DNA from 3 places in the Burkholderia sp. KL41 genome. Region 3 is predicted to be linked to each of the others. Evidence: riboswitches for the same ligand, from Rfam matches in the RefSeq annotation. Region 3 holds a riboswitch; each other region holds the start of a gene.
The links. Region 3 has a riboswitch for cobalamin ahead of PQB87_RS25600 (TonB-dependent receptor domain-containing protein). Riboswitches for the same ligand answer to the same signal wherever they lie in the genome.
Positions count from the first base shown of each region.

Region 1: another riboswitch for cobalamin. It lies ahead of PQB87_RS13815 (hypothetical protein); the one in region 3 lies ahead of PQB87_RS25600 (TonB-dependent receptor domain-containing protein).
Region 2: another riboswitch for cobalamin. It lies ahead of PQB87_RS08900 (HoxN/HupN/NixA family nickel/cobalt transporter); the one in region 3 lies ahead of PQB87_RS25600 (TonB-dependent receptor domain-containing protein).

Region 1 covers NZ_CM174446.1:2,934,393-2,940,082, forward strand. Annotated here, with positions in the region: gene cobT (nicotinate-nucleotide--dimethylbenzimidazole phosphoribosyltransferase) at 1-881, opposite strand, end outside; gene PQB87_RS13805 (ABC transporter ATP-binding protein) at 934-1,749, opposite strand; gene PQB87_RS13810 (FecCD family ABC transporter permease) at 1,746-2,744, opposite strand; gene PQB87_RS13815 (hypothetical protein) at 2,741-2,962, opposite strand; cobalamin riboswitch at 3,028-3,281, opposite strand; gene PQB87_RS13820 (hypothetical protein) at 3,436-3,786, shown strand; gene PQB87_RS13825 (cell division protein ZapA) at 3,783-4,097, shown strand; RNA gene ssrS (6S RNA) at 4,179-4,360, shown strand; gene PQB87_RS13835 (EVE domain-containing protein) at 4,432-4,893, shown strand; gene PQB87_RS13840 (SIMPL domain-containing protein) at 5,074-5,690, shown strand, end outside.
Region 2 covers NZ_CM174446.1:1,914,952-1,920,641, forward strand. Annotated here, with positions in the region: gene PQB87_RS08890 (cobalamin biosynthesis protein) at 1-192, opposite strand, end outside; gene cobA (uroporphyrinogen-III C-methyltransferase) at 189-998, opposite strand; cobalamin riboswitch at 1,109-1,346, opposite strand; cobalamin riboswitch at 2,203-2,467, shown strand; gene PQB87_RS08900 (HoxN/HupN/NixA family nickel/cobalt transporter) at 2,656-3,714, shown strand; gene cobW (cobalamin biosynthesis protein CobW) at 3,741-4,829, shown strand; gene cobN (cobaltochelatase subunit CobN) at 4,836-5,690, shown strand, end outside.
Region 3 covers NZ_CM174447.1:1,804,518-1,810,207, reverse strand. Annotated here, with positions in the region: gene PQB87_RS25615 (Dabb family protein) at 1-563, opposite strand, end outside; gene PQB87_RS25610 (hypothetical protein) at 553-897, opposite strand; gene PQB87_RS25605 (helix-turn-helix transcriptional regulator) at 1,065-2,123, shown strand; cobalamin riboswitch at 2,213-2,405, shown strand; gene PQB87_RS25600 (TonB-dependent receptor domain-containing protein) at 2,748-4,676, shown strand; gene PQB87_RS25595 (YdeI/OmpD-associated family protein) at 4,912-5,481, shown strand; gene PQB87_RS25590 (GNAT family N-acetyltransferase) at 5,686-5,690, shown strand, end outside.

The DNA of each region.
Region 1 (5,690 bases), on a different replicon from region 3:
GCCTCGTGCGACGTATGCGAGAACACGCAGTAGTCGCGCACGCCGGGCGCGATGCGCTCGGCGACGAGCAATGCGGCCGTCGCGATGAAGCCGTCGACGAGGATCGTCATCCGTTCGCTCGCGGCCGCGAGATACGCGCCCGTCATCATCGCGATCTCGAAGCCGCCGAACGTCGCGAGCACGTCGAGCGGCGCAATCGCGTGCGAGTGCTTGACGAGCGCACGGCCGAGCACCGCGCGCTTGTGCGCGAGGCCCTGGTCGTCGAGGCCCGTGCCGCGCCCGACGCACGCGTCGATCGGCACGCTGAGCAAGCGGCTCATCAGGCACGCGGCCGACGACGTGTTCGCGATCCCCATCTCGCCGAAGCCGATCACGTTCGTGCCGAGCGACGCGTGCAGGCGCACGCGCGCCGCACCGGCTGCGAGCGCCGTCATCGCCTCGTCGCGCGTCATCGCAGGTTCCGTCGCGAAGTTGCGCGTGCCGCGCGCGACCGGCAGCGACACCAGGCGGTCGGACAGCGGCAGCGGCGACGCGACGCCCGCATCGACGATCTCGAGCGTGCTCTGCGCGACGCCCGAGAACGCATTGATCGCCGCGCCGCCGGCGAGGAAATTCGCGACCATCTGTGCGGTCACCGCTTGCGGATAGGGGCTCACGCCTTCGGCGGCAATCCCGTGATCGCCGGCGAACACGATCATCACGGGACGCTGCACGACCGGCCGCTCGGTGTGCTGGATCAGGCCGACCTGCAGCGCGACTGCCTCGAGCTGGCCGAGGCTGCCGGGCGGCTTGGTCTTGTGGTCGATCACATGCTGCAGGCGCTTGCGCAGCACGTCGTCGAGCGGTGCGATCGCGGGCGGGAAGTGGGTCGGGGTCGTCATCGGGAAGCCGTGTCGTGGGCGCGGCGTGCACCGCGCATCGGAAAAGGAAACGTCATTGTCGCTCGGGCCACGCCGGCAGCAGCGCGTCGCGGCCGTTCTCGCGGATCAGCACGAGCGGATAACCGAACGCGTCGCTCGCGCGCTCGGGTGTCAGCACGTCGTGCACGGGGCCGGCCCACGCGTGGCCACGGCCGTCGAGCAACAGCGCATGCGTCGCGAAACGCCGCGCGAGGTTCAGATCATGGCACGAGAACAGCACCGCGCGCGGGCCCGCGTCGAGCCAGGCGGCCAGCGCGGTCAGGCAATCGATCTGGTGATGCAGGTCGAGATGCGCGAGCGGTTCGTCGAGCAGCATCAACGGCGCGTCCTGGCACAGCGTCGCGGCCAGCGCGACGCGCTGCCGCTCGCCGCCCGACAGCGACAGCACGTCGCGCGACGCAAGCGCGGTCAGGTCGAAGGTCGCCAGCGCGTCGCGCGCGGCCGCGCGGTCGCCGTCGCGCTCCCAGCCCCAGCCGCCGAGATACGGAAAGCGGTTGAGCAACACCGTATCGAACACGGTCGCGCTGAATGCGTCGTGCAGTTGCTGCGGCATCAGTGCGCGGCGCTGCGCGAGCTGCGCGGGCGGCCATGCGGAAAGCGGCCGGCCGTCGATCTCGACGTGTCCGCCGGCCGGCGGCTGAAGCCCCGCGAGGGTCGCAAGCAGCGTCGTCTTGCCTGCGCCGTTCGGCCCGGCGATGCACCAGATCTCGCCCGGACGGAACGCCTGCGTGAAGCTATCGAGCAGCGTGCGCGCGCCAGCCTTCAGCGTCAGGCCGACGGCCGCGCAGCTCATCTCGTCGCCGCTGGCGCGCAATGCGGCACGGGTCATCGCATCGGCCTCCTGAGCAACATCCACAGGAACACCGGCACGCCGATCAATGCGGTCATCACGCCGACCGGCAGTTGCGCGGGCGCGATCGCGGTGCGTGCGAGCAGGTCGGCGGCCATCACGCCACCGCCGCCCGCGAGCATCGCGGCCGGCAGCAACATCCGCTGGTCGTTGCCGAATGCGAGCCGCAGCGCGTGCGGCACGACGAGGCCGACGAAGCCGATCGTGCCGGCGGTCGTCACTGCGGCCGCGGCGGCCAGCGATGCGACGAGATAGATCCGCACACGCAGGCGCGCGACCGGCACGCCGAGCGCGAGCGCCGTCGCATCGCCGCGCAGCAGCACGTTCAGTTGCGGCGCGGCCGGCAGTGCGATGCACGCGGCCAGCAGCAGCGCGCCCCACGCGAACCACGGTGTGCTCACGCCGTTCAGGTCGCCCGTCAGCCAGAAGATGATGCCGCGCAGCCGCGCATCGGGCGCGAGCGACAGCAGCAGCGTGACGAGCGCGCCCCACCCCGCCGCGATCACGACGCCCGTGAGCAGCAGCCGCGGCGACGCATCGCGCGACTCGCCGCGCCCCAGCTCGCGGCGCGCGAGTCCGAGCACGAGCACGACCGACACGAGCGAGCCGGCGAACGCCGACACATCGACGAGCCACCATGCGCCGCCCGCGATCATCGCGACGAGCGCGAAGCCGGCCGCGCCGCCGGACACGCCGAGCACGTACGGATCGGCGAGCGGGTTGCGCAGCAACACCTGCAACAAAGAGCCGGCCAGCGCGAGCAGCGCACCGCACGCGAAGCCCGCGAGCGCGCGCGGCAGGCGCAGCGTGCGGACGATGTCGGCGAACAGCGCGTCGCCGCCATGCGGCACGAGCGACGCGAGCGCCTGCCACGGCGACATCGGTACGCTGCCGATCGACAGCGACGCGACGAACAGCAATGCGACCGCCGCGGCCAATGCGGCCCAGATCGCGGTGGCGCGCACGGCGCTCATGCGGCCCTCCGCGCGACGGACGACACTGCGCGCATCGGCGCGCTACCGCTGCGGGCCGGGCGCGACATCGGCGCAGTGCAGCGTGTTGCAGGCATACCCAAGCTCGTGATCCTTGCGGTCAGGTGGTCGACGCGCGCGACGACCTTCCGGTGGTCGCCCGGTTCGAGAACGTCATCAAGATGGCAGAAATCGGCGCCGCCGACGATTGGGGTCAGCATCGAAGATCAATCCCGTGAAGCACTGCACGCCCCGCTTCCCCGCAGGCCGCGCGTCACGAAGCCCGTGCGGGCTCCCCGCCTCGGCCGGTATCCGGGCTGGCGGCGGTCCGGCTCGCCTTCCCGCGCGAAGACGCGCAGTGGCCCGCGTCCGCATGCGAAACGTGCATGCGGAACGCGCCCGAGCCGGCCTGCGTCATGCAACGCGGCCGCTTACCGTTGCGGGGGCAGCGCAGGTTGGCGGCGTCCTGGCGGAGCCCGCGCCCTGCTTCCCGTTTAACCGCGCGTTGCACGCGCGAGCACCGAGGCGGCGCCAGTTTAGGAGCGGGTCGCACGAGCGTCAAGGAAGCATCCGGGCACGCACGTGACGCGCCGATTCGCGGCAAGAAGCAGGGGTGTTACGACTGGAAACGTTACAGATGTCGGTTTGCGCGTTATTCCGCGCTAAAATGCTGGGTCTTTAGAGGACGCAGCAAATGCTCAACGAACTCGAAACCCTATCTCAAAATATTGGCCGTCTGATTTCGCTGAACAAGCGCTATCACTCGGAACGGCTCGCGCTCGAGGAGCAGGTCGCGCAATTGCGCGCGGACGCGGACACGGTCCGCGCGGAACTCGCGCAACTGCGCGACGAACGCAATGCGCTCGCGGCCGAGCGCGACACGCTGTCGGCAAAGATCGACGACGCCCAGGTGAAACTGAACGCGATTCTCGAAAAGCTGCCGCGCTCGAAAAGTGCGGAGCAAGCCGACAACCAGCTCGACCTGCTGGATGCGCAGGCGCGTACGGATGGCGATGACGCGGCCAGCCACGGAGAACATGCATGAGCACCAAGCAGATCGAAGTCTCGATTCTCGGTCAGGCCTATCGGCTCGCCTGCTCGGCCGAGACCGAAGCGGCACTGCTCGAAGCGGTCGCGCGCGTCGACGCCGAAATGTCGAAAATCCGCTCGAACAGCTCGGTACGCGGCACCGATCGCATCGCCGTGATGGCGGCGCTGTCGCTCGCTTCCGAATTGCTGCGGCTGCAAACGAGCGTGCGGCACGGTGAAGCATTTCCGGCGGAGGAAATCCGTCGTACAATGCACCAGATGAATGAACAGCTCGGCGCGGTGCTCGCACAGCACGAGACGCAGTAACGTTTTAATCGATGCGTCGATTCCCCTTGATCTCGGCGATCAACGGTGGTCAAATTGGCGCATCGAATCACAGTTCAGTCAGCTTCCCTGCCTGGTTCGCCAAGGTCATATATTCCTTGAACCAATGCCATGTGCACGGTTGCGGAAATTTGTAGCACGGGCGCGCGCGTCACTCTGTCTGATGTACCCGAAGTGCTGCTAACTGCGACCAATTCTGAACCTCAGGTTCAGGATGCCGGCCTAGCGGCCAAGGCGGGGGCCTATCCAACGGCATCGGGCGAAGCCCGGTGCCGTTTTCTTTTGTAGCAGCCTCTTTCTGCGTCGATCACGATCCATGCAATACTGGCTGATGAAGTCCGAACCGGACGAAGCAAGCATCGACGATCTCGCCAACGCACCGCAGCGCTCGCTGCCGTGGACGGGCGTGCGCAATTATCAGGCGCGCAATTTCATGCGCGACACGATGAAGATCGGCGACGGCGTGCTGTTCTATCACTCGAGCTGCCCCGAGCCGGGCATCGCGGGCCTCGCCGAAGTATCGTCGACACCCTACCCCGACCCCACGCAGTTCGATCCGAAAAGCCCCTATTACGATCCGAAGTCGACCCGGGAAGCGCCGCGCTGGCTGCTCGTCGACGTGCGCTACGTGAAAAAATCGCCGCTCGTGCCGCTCGCCGCGCTGCGCGAACACGACGAACTCGCCGACATGCGCGTGCTCGCACGCGGCAACCGGCTGTCGATCACGCCCGTCACGCGCGCCGAATGGCGGTTCATCACCGAAAAGCTGATGAAGTAGGCGCACGCCGAACGTCAAATCTGGTCAGTACGCGCCGCCGCCACGGAACTCGCGGCACTTTCGCGCGGCCTAAGCAACCGCTGCCGGCCGATCAAGCCGGCCGTCGTTTTTTCGTCGCGCGGTACGCCCGCGTCGCGCACGCGTGATCCGCGTGCGCGCCCTCGCACAAGGAGTCCAACAATGACCAAGAAATCCGCACTCGCGCTGTCGCTCGCCCTTGCCGCCGCCGTTCCCGTCGCGCTGACGCTCGCGTCACCCGCCGCGCACGCGCAGGCCGCGAACCCGCACTTTCCGGAGCCGGCAGGCGTGCTGTCGCTGTCGTCGCAGGCCAGCGCCGACGTGCCGCAGGACATCATCCACATCACGCTGTTCTACGAGCAGCAGGCCAAGGATCCGGGCAGCCTCACCGCGCAATTGAACCAGCGCGCCGACGCCGCCCTGTCGCAAGCGAAAAGCGTATCGGGCGTCACGGCACACACGGGCGCATTCTCCGTCTATCCGAGCACCGATCGCGACGGCAAGATTTCCGCATGGCGCGGCCGCACCGAGGTCGCGCTCGAATCGCGCGATTTCGCCGCGGCGTCGAAGCTGGCCGGCCAGTTGTCGAACCTGATGCAGGTCGCGAACGTCGAGTTCTCGCTGTCGCCCGAAGCGCAGCGCGCAGCCGAGCAGAAGCTGACGACCGAGGCGATCAAGTCGTTCCGCGCCCGCGCGGACGAAGCCGCGAAGGCATTCGGCTACAGCAGCTACACGATCCGCGACGTGAACGTCGGCGGCGGCCGCAACGTGCAGCCGTA
Region 2 (5,690 bases), on a different replicon from region 3:
GAACGCGACGAGCGGCCAGCCGCGTCTCGCGCACAGCGTGCGCAGCGCGCGTGCGCGCGCCTTGTCGGCGAGCGTGGCGACGAGCGCCGGTTCGGCAGCCGGGTACCGCATCAGCGCGACGCGGATCGCGGCATCGAGTTGCGCGGCCGTCACGTCCGCGCGGAAACCGACACCGATCGCGACGCGCATCATGTGCGGCTGCCGAGTGCGGCACGTACCGCGGGATCGTCGGCGAACGCCGCGACGCGGCCGATCACGACGATGGCCGGCGAGCCGATGCCGGTCGCGCCGACCTGTTCGACGAGCGTGTCGAGCGTCGCGAGCACGTGCCGCTGTTCGGGGCGCGTCGCGTTCTCGATCGCCGCGCACGGCGTGTCGCCGGGCAGGCCGCCTTCGCGCAGCGCGGCTGCAATCGTGTCGAGCCGGCGGATGCCCATGTAGACGACGATCGTCATGCGCGTGGCCGCGAGCGCGCGCCAGTCGGGTTCGTCGGCGCCCGCGCCGTGGCCCGTGACGAAGATCACGCCCTGCGCGTCGCCGCGCTGCGTGACCGGAATGCCCAGCGCGGCTGGTGCGGCGATGCCCGCCGTGACGCCGTTCACGACCTCGACTCGAAATCCCGCGGCGCCGAGCGCGGCCAGTTCCTCGCCGCCGCGGCCGAACACGAACGGGTCGCCGCCCTTGAGCCGTGCGACGCTGCGGCCCGCGCGCAGGTGCGCGAGCATCGCCGCGACGATCGCCTCCTGCGGCGTCGAGGCATGGCCGCCGCGCTTGCCGACGTGCTCGATGTGCGCGTCGGCGCGCGCATGGCGCAGCACGTCGGGGTTCACGAGATCGTCGACGAGCAGCACGTCGGCCGAGCCGATCGCGTGGACGGCCTTGAGCGTCAGCAGGTCGGCGTCGCCGGGGCCGGCGCCGATGAGCCACGCGCGACTCATCGGGCGCGGCACGGCGCGCACCGTGTCGAAACAGTGGAAAGGGGAAGGCGGGCGGCACATCGGCGGCCGGCAGACAGGCAACGCATAACGGATCGGGCGAAGCCCGCGCGAACGCGGGCGGAATGCGCACCCGATCCGTCCCCCGCGGATCGGGCGTTCGGCGAGCGTCGGGCTCGCCCCTTGCGTCGGCCGGTATCCGGGCTGGCCGCTTGCCAGGCCGCAGCCTTCCCGCCCGGTGGAAGGGCAGTGGCATCGTGGGCGGCATGGGCGCGTGCGCGGGGAAGCGCGTCGCGCGGGCGGCGTACCGTTGCGGGGACAGCACAGGCAGGGCGACGATCCGCCTCCTGTTTCCCGTTTAACTGCATGCACGGAATGCGCATGCGAGCACCGAACGCGGCGCATACGATAGCACAGCGCACCGGCGCAAACGCATGCGGGGTGGGCGCTCACCCGTCGTCGGTCTTTGCGACGCTCGGCGAACATGTCGCCGAGCAAATGAAAGCCATGCCCCGATCCCGCAAAGCGCGGCGGCGCACAGTCGCCAGGTGTTTCAAGTAAGGCTTCGGCAACCGCCCGCGCCTCCGGACGAGCCGGAACTGCCGCCGATGCCGCCGCGATTCGGGCCACAGACCGCGGCACCGGCCAGTGCGCCGGCGGCCGATGCGGCTCGATGCCGATTGCGAAACAGGTGCGATATACGCGATCGGCTCTTAGTCGCAGCGGGCTGCTTCACAAGCACCGCTTCGATTCCCGTAGCGTTTGCAGAATGCAGTACGACCACATCAGTACTTTCGCGACCGTTGCAAGAGGGGAATCCATCCCCTTCAGGGCAAACGGAAACAAGAGCGCCATCGACAGCCATACGGCGATGGCCACATACAATCGGACAATATTCATGGTCTGAACGAATGTGTCGCAGTGGTTTATCTCGATCATCGAAAACTGTCTGAAGCGGACAATCGAATATCGGCTGCGCAACGTCAATCATCCGAATCTCCAAAGAGAATGAACGTTTCTGCGCGCAACCCCACGCTGCACCTGCTGCGGCGCTGGCCTTGCGATTGCGGACAACGTGAACGGCCGTCAATTCTGAAAAACCGCTTCGGATGGCGAGTCGTACTGCTTCGCGCTCGATCCCGCACGGGTTGTCGGGTGCGTCAGACAGTCGAACGATTTCCCCGGCAAACCCGCGCCGGATCGCTGCCCGCCGGTTCATCCGGCCGGCCTGGCCGCTCGTCGCCTTGACGCTCCCGCCCCCGGCGCCTACACTCGCACGCGTTTTGGTGCTCGCGCGCGCCGCTCCGGCGCGCGCAGTTAAACGGGAAACAGGGAGCCTGCCTGCATCGCAGTCGAGCCAACCTGTGCTGCCCCCGCAACGGTAAGCGAACGCATCGTGCCCGCCGCGATGCAACGCCGCTTCGCCGCATGCCGCGCGCATGCGGACGACCGCCACTGGATGCCTTGCGCATCCGGGAAGGCGAAGCGGCGTGTTCGTCAGCCCGGATACCGGCCTAAACGTTGGGGTTCAGCGCCGCGGGGAGGCGGCGCATCGTCCACGGCCGCAGCGTGCCCGACACCCGAGCGTTTCCCGATTCCCGACGTCCGGCCGCCTGCGCGAGCGCGCATGTTCCGGTGCGACGAAGGGCCGGATCGCGCGGGGCCGCGCAGCGACGGCCGTGTTGGCATTCTTCATGTCGACCGTTCGCAAGGGAGCGTCATGCCCGATTCGCTGTTTCGCCTGTTCAACGACAGTCCGTCCGGGTTGCGCGGCAAGATCGTCGCGATCTATGCGCTGCTGATCGCCTTCAACGCAGGCGCGTGGATCTGGGCATTCGCCGCCTTCCACGGCCAGCCCGTGCTGCTCGGCACCGCGCTGCTCGCGTACGTGTTCGGGCTGCGTCATGCGGTCGACGCCGACCACATCGCGGCGATCGACAACGTCACGCGCAAGCTGATGCAGGAGGGCCGCAGCCCGCTCGGCGCGGGCCTGTTCTTCTCGCTCGGCCACTCGACGGTCGTGATCGTGATGTCGGTCGTGGTGACGCTCACGGCCGCGTCGCTCGCGCGCTTCGAGAGCATGAAAGCGTGGGGCGGCGTGATCAGCACGAGCGTATCGGCGTTCTTCCTGCTGGTGCTCGCGATCGCGAACCTGCTGATCCTGATTTCCGTCTACCGGACGTTTCGCGCCGCGCGGCGCGGCGAGCCGATCGTCGACGCCGATCTCGACATGCTGCTGAACCAGCGCGGCGTGCTTGCGCGCCTGTTCCGTCCGCTGTTCCGGCTCGTGTCGCGCAGCTGGCACCTGTATCCGGTCGGGTTCCTGTTCGGCTTCGGCTTCGACACGGCGACCGAGATCGCGCTGTTCGGCATCTCGGCGGCGCAGGTGCAGGGCGGCCTGTCGTTCTGGTCGGTGATGGCGCTGCCCATGCTGTTTACCGCCGGCATGACGCTCGTCGACACGACCGACGGCATCCTGATGATGGGTGCGTATCGCTGGGCGTACGTGCGGCCGATCCGCAAGATCTACTACAACATGACGATCACCTTCGTGTCGGTGCTGGTCGCCGCGCTGATCGGCGGCATCGAGGTGCTTGCGCTGCTCGCGGACAAGCTGTCGCTGCAGGGCCCGGTGTGGGACTTCGCGTCGATGGTGGCGTCGCACTTCGGCATGCTCGGTTATGTCGTGATCGGCCTGTTCCTCGCCTGCTGGCTCGTGTCGGCCCTGATCTACCGGCTAAAGCGCTACGACGAGATCGACGTGACGATCTCGGCGTGACTCTCCCTTACCAACCTGGATATTCCATGACCCTACGCAAGCTTCCCGTCACGATCGTCACGGGCTTTCTCGGCAGCGGCAAGACGACGCTGATGCGCCACATCCTGCAACACGCCGAAGGCCGCCGCATCGCGGTGATCGTCAACGAATTCGGCGAACTCGGCATCGACGGCGAAATCCTCAAGGGTTGCGGCATCGGCTGCGAAGATGCCGACGGTGCGCAGGGCGAAGCGTCGGGCCAGCTCTACGAACTCGCGAACGGCTGCCTGTGCTGCACCGTGCAGGAAGAGTTCTATCCGGTGATGGAAGCGCTCGTCGAGCGTCGCGCGGACATCGACCACGTGCTGATCGAGACGTCCGGGCTCGCGCTGCCGAAGCCGCTCGTGCAGGCGTTCAACTGGCCGACGATCCGCAACAGCTTCACGGTCGACGCGGTCGTGACCGTCGTCGACGGGCCGGCCGCCGCGAGCGGCCAGTTCGCGGAAAACCCGCAGGCCGTCGACGCGCAGCGCCGCGCCGACCCGAACCTCGACCACGAATCGCCGCTGCACGAGCTGTTCGCCGATCAACTGTCGTCCGCCGATCTCGTGATCGTGAACAAGGCCGATCTCGTCGGCGATGCGGAATTTGCGCAGATCGAAACCGCGATTCGCGACGAGATCCCGCCGCAGGTGAAGATCGTGCGCGCGACGCGCGGCGAGCTCGATCTCGCGATGCTGCTCGGCCTCGAATCGGCGTCGGAAGAAACGATCCACCTGCGCCACGACCATCACGGCTCGGCCGACGACGGCGATCACGATCACCATCACGACGATTTCGACTCGGTGGTCGTGTCCGGCGACGCCGGCACGCGCGAGGCGACGATCGCCGCGCTGCAGCGCGTCGTCGAAGCGCATACGATCTACCGCGCGAAAGGCTTCGCCGCGCTGCCCGGCGCGCCGATGCGGCTCGTGATCCAGGGTGTCGGCCGCCGCTTCGACAGCTATTTCGACCGCCGCTGGCAGGACGGCGAAACGCGCGCGAGCCGCTTCGTGCTGATCGGCGAGGATCTCGACGCGGCCGTGCTGCAACGCGCGTTCGACGCCGCGTGCGCGGCCGAACCGCAACAGGCGTAACGCACGATGCATCTGCTGCGCACCACGCCGGGCGGCTTCGTCGACGATACGCAGGGTGTCGTCCGGATCGACCAGCAACCGGCCGACATCGTGATCCTGAGCTCGGCCGACACGACGCTGTCGCTGCTTGCCAGCGTCGTGCCGCACCTGCCGGCCGGCTTCCCGAGCGTGCGGCTCGCGAACGTCACGTTCCTGCGGCAGCCGGCGTCGGTCGATTTCTACGTCGACGACGTGTTGCAGCACGCGAAGGCGGTCGTGATCGATCATCTCGGCGGCGAAGCGTACTGGCCGTATGGGATCGAGCAGGCCGTGTCGCTCGCGTCGAAGCGCGCGCAGCAGCTCGCGATGTTCTCGGGCGACCTGCAGGAAGACCCGAACCTCGTCGCGAAAAGCACCGTCGCGCCCGGCCTGTGCCGGCTGTGGTGGCGCTACCTGCGCGAAGGCGGCGTGCACAACGCCGAGGCGCTGCTGCGCAGCATCGCATTCCACACACTCGGCTTCGGCGACGAACCCGAACCGCCGCGCCCGTTGCCGGCCGCCGCGCTGTATCACCCGGCGCGCAACCGCGCGAGCGTCGACGACTGGCGGCCGCGCTGGACGCCGGGCGCACCGGTCGTCGCGATCCTGTTCTATCGCGCGCACTGGCAGGCCGCGAACACGGCCGTGTTCGACGCGCTGGCCGATGCGCTCGTTCAGGAGGGGCTGAATCCGCTGCCGATCGCGGTCACGTCGCTGAAGGATGCGGTGAGCCGCGAAGTCATCACGCAGCTCTGCGACACGCACGACGTCGCACTCGTGCTGAACACGACCGCGTTCGCGGCCGGCGCGATCGACAGCCCGGAACACGACGTGCTCGCCGGG
Region 3 (5,690 bases):
CGGCGGTCGACCCAGCCCCAGTGATACGGATGCATCAGGTATTCGCCGAGCAGATCGCCGACGTGCGCGAATTCCTGCTGCCACACGTGTGTCCATGCGCCCGGGGTCGCGATCCGGCTCAGGCGCCAGTTGCGGATGCCGGGCATGAACGCGGGCATGCGCAGCAGTTCGCGTTCGAGCGCGGCGACCTGCGCGGCGCCGGCCTGCGGCCGCACGCGCAGCATCAGCGTGCGCCACACGCCGTCGCGCAGCGCGGGCTCGCGCAGGCCGCCGCCGATCGCGCGGCACACGGCGCCGTCGATGCGTACGATGCCCGGCAGTTGCGCGAGCGTGGCGAAATCCGCCGTGCCGTCGGCCGCGCAGTTGGCTGTGCCATTGGCCGCCGAATCGTCGCGCAGCACGTCGAGCGTGTAGTCGCCCGCGCCCCAACTGCCGTCCAGATTGCGCGCCAGCACCACGCGTTTCGCGCCGGCCAGCGCGTGTGCCGCTTCGTGCAACGCGCGTTCGATGCCACCGGCGTCGCAATCCGCCGACACGAACACCTGTGCCGTGTCATGCCGCATGATCGACCTCCGTCAGCGCGGGCAGCGGCGCATCGGCGTCCGTCATCACATGGCGGCGGCGCACGTCGCACAGCGCGTCGACCGCCATCCAGAAACCGACCACGCCGGCATCCGTCAGCGCGCGCATCCGGTAGTAGGCCGGCGCATCGGCCACGTGCCAGGTCAGCCACAGCGTGCTCGGCTGCCCCGGCACCGCGACGGGCGGCGACACCCAGTGGCCAGCCGCCGTCAGCCCGCGTGCCGCGTGGCCCGGCAGGTAGCGGTCGCGCAGCAGCGCAAGCACGTCGGGAATGCGCTCGGGCGCGAGCGTGATTTCGTCTACGATCTGGATCATTCGCGTGTCGTCCGTAGTCGTTCGTGACAAGGATCGGCGGCCGGCCTACGCCGTTCCGGCGAGGCCGCGGGTGGCCGGCGTGGATAGCATTCTTGCGTGGCGGCGATGAGCGGGCCCCTACCGGCCCGCTCACCGGCCCCTGTCGCAACGATCAGATCGGGAAACTCATGAAACAGCGCGCCATGCCGGCCCGCGGCCGTATCCTGCCGGGCCTCGGCGCGCGCCTGCTGAGCGAACTCACGCGCAGCGGCGCGCCGCCGGCCGACCGCGATGCGCAGCCACCTCGACCGGCGACGACACCGGGCGATTTCGTCGCGCTGTACCGCGACGCGATCGAGCGGCTCGAGGCGCGGGTCGCGCGCGGCGACGGTCACCCGCCGATGCGCAAGCGCGAAGTCGACCTGATGTGCCGCTGCCTGCTGAGTTGCGCAACGCTCGCCGACGCGATCCGCTGTGCGGCCGAGTTCTGCGAAATGCTGCAGCCGCGCGCCGGTCACCTGACGCTTGCGATGCGCGATGGGCGTGCGCTGTTCCGGATGGATTCGCTGCGGCGTACGCGCAGCCCGGCCGCGTGCCTGGTCGACCTGACCGGGCTGTTCTGCTACCTGCAGCTGTTCGGCTGGCTGATCGGGCAGCCGTTGCGGCCGACCGACGTGTGGCTCGGCCATCCGCGCCGCGACGACGCGATGCCACTGCTCGGACTGTTCAATGCGCCGGTTGAAGTGGGCCGCAAGACCTACGGTTTCGCGTTCGATGCGGCGCGGCTCGCGTGCCGCGTGATCCGGCAGCCGGCCGAGCTCGACGCGTTTCTCGTCGATTTTCCGTTTCGCCTGATCGATGCGGCACCGGCCGTCGTGTCGTGGACGCAGCAGGTGCGCGGTTTCCTCGATGCGGCGCTCGCGCACGAACAGGCGTTGCCGGCACTCGCCGAACCGGCCGCGTGGCTCGGGGTCAGCGAGGCGACGTTGCGGCGGCGGCTGATGGCCGAGCACACCGGTTATCACGCGCTGAAGGAGCAGTGTCTCGCCGAAGCCGCGCAACGCTGCCTGCGCGAATCGGACTGGCCGGTCGCGCGGATTGCCGCGCATCTCGGGTTCGGCGGCGAGGAGGCGTTTCGCCGCGCGTTCGTCCGGTGGACAGGGGTCGCGCCGAGCCGGTTCAGGCGCGATCGCACGGCGTCGAACCACCCTGTTTCATCAGACATGAAACGCGGCGCCGACGCATGAAGGAAAGGATTTCGAAAGGATTTGCCCGGCAATGACGTTTTTTCGCATCCCTGCGTCGCCGGATATTTGACGTAGCGGCGCGCACGCCATTACCCTTGCGCGCTGATGGTGCCCGGAGACGGGATCAAAAGGGAACGCAGGAGAGGCCATGCCTCGAATCTGCGGCTGCCCCCGCAACTGTGAGCGGTGAATTCGTGCCACTGCGTGCCACTGGGAAACCGGGAAGGCCCGCACGAATGACGACCCGCGAGCCAGGAGACCTGCCATCGACCCGAGGTCCAGGCAGCCGCACCGGGCGGGGTGTCCCGGAGCGCCAGGCACCGCCGTTGGCGGTCGCCCGCTGCATGGACGGCCCGACCTCAGGATCCGCCCGATGTCCATTGTTACCGCATCCGCTTCCGCACCGGAAGCGCCGCGCCGGCACGCCGCCGGCCTGCACGGCCCGCCCGCACGCACGTGCCGTCCCCCATCGACTGCGTCCGCCGGCGTGCGCCGCGCCGACGCCCGCGACACCGGCCTGCCCGGCCCGGTCGCGCGATAACCCGATCACCGATAACAAGACCGGTGCTGCCCGCCGCCCGCTCACGATCGACGCCAGCGCAGCCCGACGACAACGACAGCCTCATGAAGATTCGACACCTCCTTGCCACGTCCGCCGCGACCGCGCTCCTCTCGCCCCTCGCCCACGCCGCCGGCGACACCGCGGTTTCGCAACCGGCCCCGGCCGCCGAAGGCACCGACCTGCCGACGATCGACGTGACCGACACGCGGCGCCTGCCCGAGTCGTTCGACCAGCGTTATGCGACGACCCAGGTGCTCACGCGCACCGATCTCGACCGGCTGTCGCCGAGCGACCCGAGCATCACGCAGGCGCTTGCGACGCTGCCCGGCGTGACCGTCTCGCAGAACGGCGGCCCCGGTTCGTCCGCGTCGGTCAGCATCCGCGGCTCGTCGGCCAACCAGGTCGCCGTGTTCATCGACGGCATCCGGATCGGCTCGCCGACCACCGGCATCGCGCCGTGGGCCGACTTGCCGACCGAAGCGTTCGAACGTGTGGAAGTGATTTCGGGGCCGGCTGCCGCGTCGTTCGGCGCCAATGCGATGGGCGGCGTCGTGCAGCTCTTCACGCGCCGCGCCGCCAACCAGCCGAACCAGACGACCGTGTCGTTCGGCGGCGGGTCGAACAAGACGTTCGACACGCAGCTCCGCACGTCGGGCACGGTGCCGTCGACCGGGCCGCTCGCCGCGCTCGGCGGGCTCACCTACTCGCTCGGCCTGCGCTCGTACAACACGGCCGGCATCGACTCGACGCGGCCCGTGCTGCCGTACCATGAGGCCGGCCGCAACCCGTACCACGCGCAGGATCTCGATGCGCGCCTCGGCTACGCGCGCGACAACTGGTCGATCTCGACGTTCGCGCTGTATCACCGGTCCGATCTGTCCTACGACAACAGCGGTTATGCGAACCGCCAGCTCGATCATCAGCTGACGACCGGTATCGCGTTCCATCTCGACATCACACCCGACACGCAGCTCGACCAGTCGTTCGGTTATGCGAACGATCGCCAGTTCCTCTACGCGAGCGATCCGGCCATCCCGACCGACCAGATCAATTCGCAGCGCATCAGCACGTCGACGTCGTTGACGCATCAGGAACGCGGGTTCCACCTGTTCGGGCTGCCGCTGTCGGGCGAGACCAAGCTCGCCTACGACTTCACGCGCGAGCAGGCGTTCCTGCCGGTCGATATGCCGGGCGGCATACCGACGCGCAACGATTCCGCGTTCTCGCTGCATCAGTCGGCGACGCTCGGCAGCGTGACGATGTTCCTCGCGGGGCGCCATGAAATCATCGCCGGGCAGTCGGTGAATACGGGTAACGCGGCGCTGTCGTGGGCGATCACGCCGGTGTATACGGCGCGCGTGTCGTACGGCAATGCGTTCAAGCTGCCGACGTTCAACGACCTGTACTACCCCGGCTACGGCAATCCGGATCTCAGCCCGGAACGCAACACGTCGGTCGAGGCCGCGGTCGATGCGAACACGTCGTACGGTACGTTCACGGCCGCGATCTACGACACGCGGGTCACCAACCTGATCGCGTACAACCCGGCGACGTTCTCGCCGATGAACATCGGTCGCGCGCATATTCGCGGCATCGACCTGTCGTACAAGGGGACGATCGGCCGCTCGACGCCGGTGAGCGTCGCGGTCGGGATCCTCAATCCGCAGGACGAGACCAACGACTCCTGGCTCAGCCGCCGTCCGCGCCAGACGGTCAGCGTCAACATCGATCACACGTGGGATGAACTCCACCTGCATGCGTTGAGCACGGGGGCGTCGCTGCTTTACGGCGGCACGACGTTCGACGATCCGGCCAACTCGACCTATCTGCCGTCGTACCTGACGGTGGGCCTGCGCGCGTCGTACCGGATCAATTCGCACCTGACGGTGTCGGCGACGGTGTCGAACCTGTTCGACCGGCAGTACATGACCGCGTATGGATACAACACGCTTGGGCGGACGGCGTTCGGGAAAGTGAGTTACACGTTCTGACGGGTGATTGAGGAGACCTTGGCGCGGTGGGCGGCAAGGTCTCCCGTCGGGAAGCAGAGTTTGATGCTTCCGTCACCGGGTATGGGAAACGGTATTGCGACCCAAACCCGTCTACGGGCTGGTGACTGCGGATCTGCCGGTCTTTCGGTCGCGCCACGGGCGTCAATGTCCGTATCAACACTGTTAGACTGCGGACGCCTTCCCCGTAGATGTACTCACCATTCAGGACATCGACATGACCGAATGCACGCTCACGTTTGCCAGTCAGATCGAATGGGAAAGCTGGTTAGGGGAAAACGGCAGCACGTCAACCGGCGCATGGCTGCGTCTCGCGAAAAAAGGCACCGGGCAGCGAACCGTCACCTACGAACAGGCGCTGGAAAGCGCCCTCTGCCATGGCTGGATCGATGGTCAAAAGCGGGCCGGGAACGACCAATACTGGTTACAACGTTTCACCCCACGCACTGCCAAAAGCCTGTGGTCGCAACTCAACAAGGACCGGGCCGAAGCACTGATCGCCGCAGGCAGAATGCGCCCGCCCGGCATGGGCGAAATCGAGAAGGCCAGGAAGGACGGCCGCTGGAACGCTGCTTATACGTCGGCCAGCAACTCGACCGTGCCGGACGACCTGCAGGCGGCCCTGGACGCCAATCCCGGAGCCAAAAAATTCTTCGCAACCCTGAACAGCCGTAACCGCTATGCGATCCTGTATCGCATACAGAATGCCAAAAAGCCCGAAACAAGGGCGCGCAAAATCGGGGAGTTCATCGACATGCTGATGCGTGGCGAAACGTTCCATCCATGAGTTTTTCGCCGACGGAGATTTTCCCGAACGTGGGGGATACAACCCGTCATGGCCGCTTCGGCTCGGCATCGGTCATCACACACTCGTTCCATTCTTCGGACTATGATGATCCGGCCGGCAGCCACGGGGCTGCCGGCTCACGCTTCCTCGATACATTTCACGTAACGCAACGCGCATTCCCTAGCGCTGCGACCGGGGTGAATCATGGA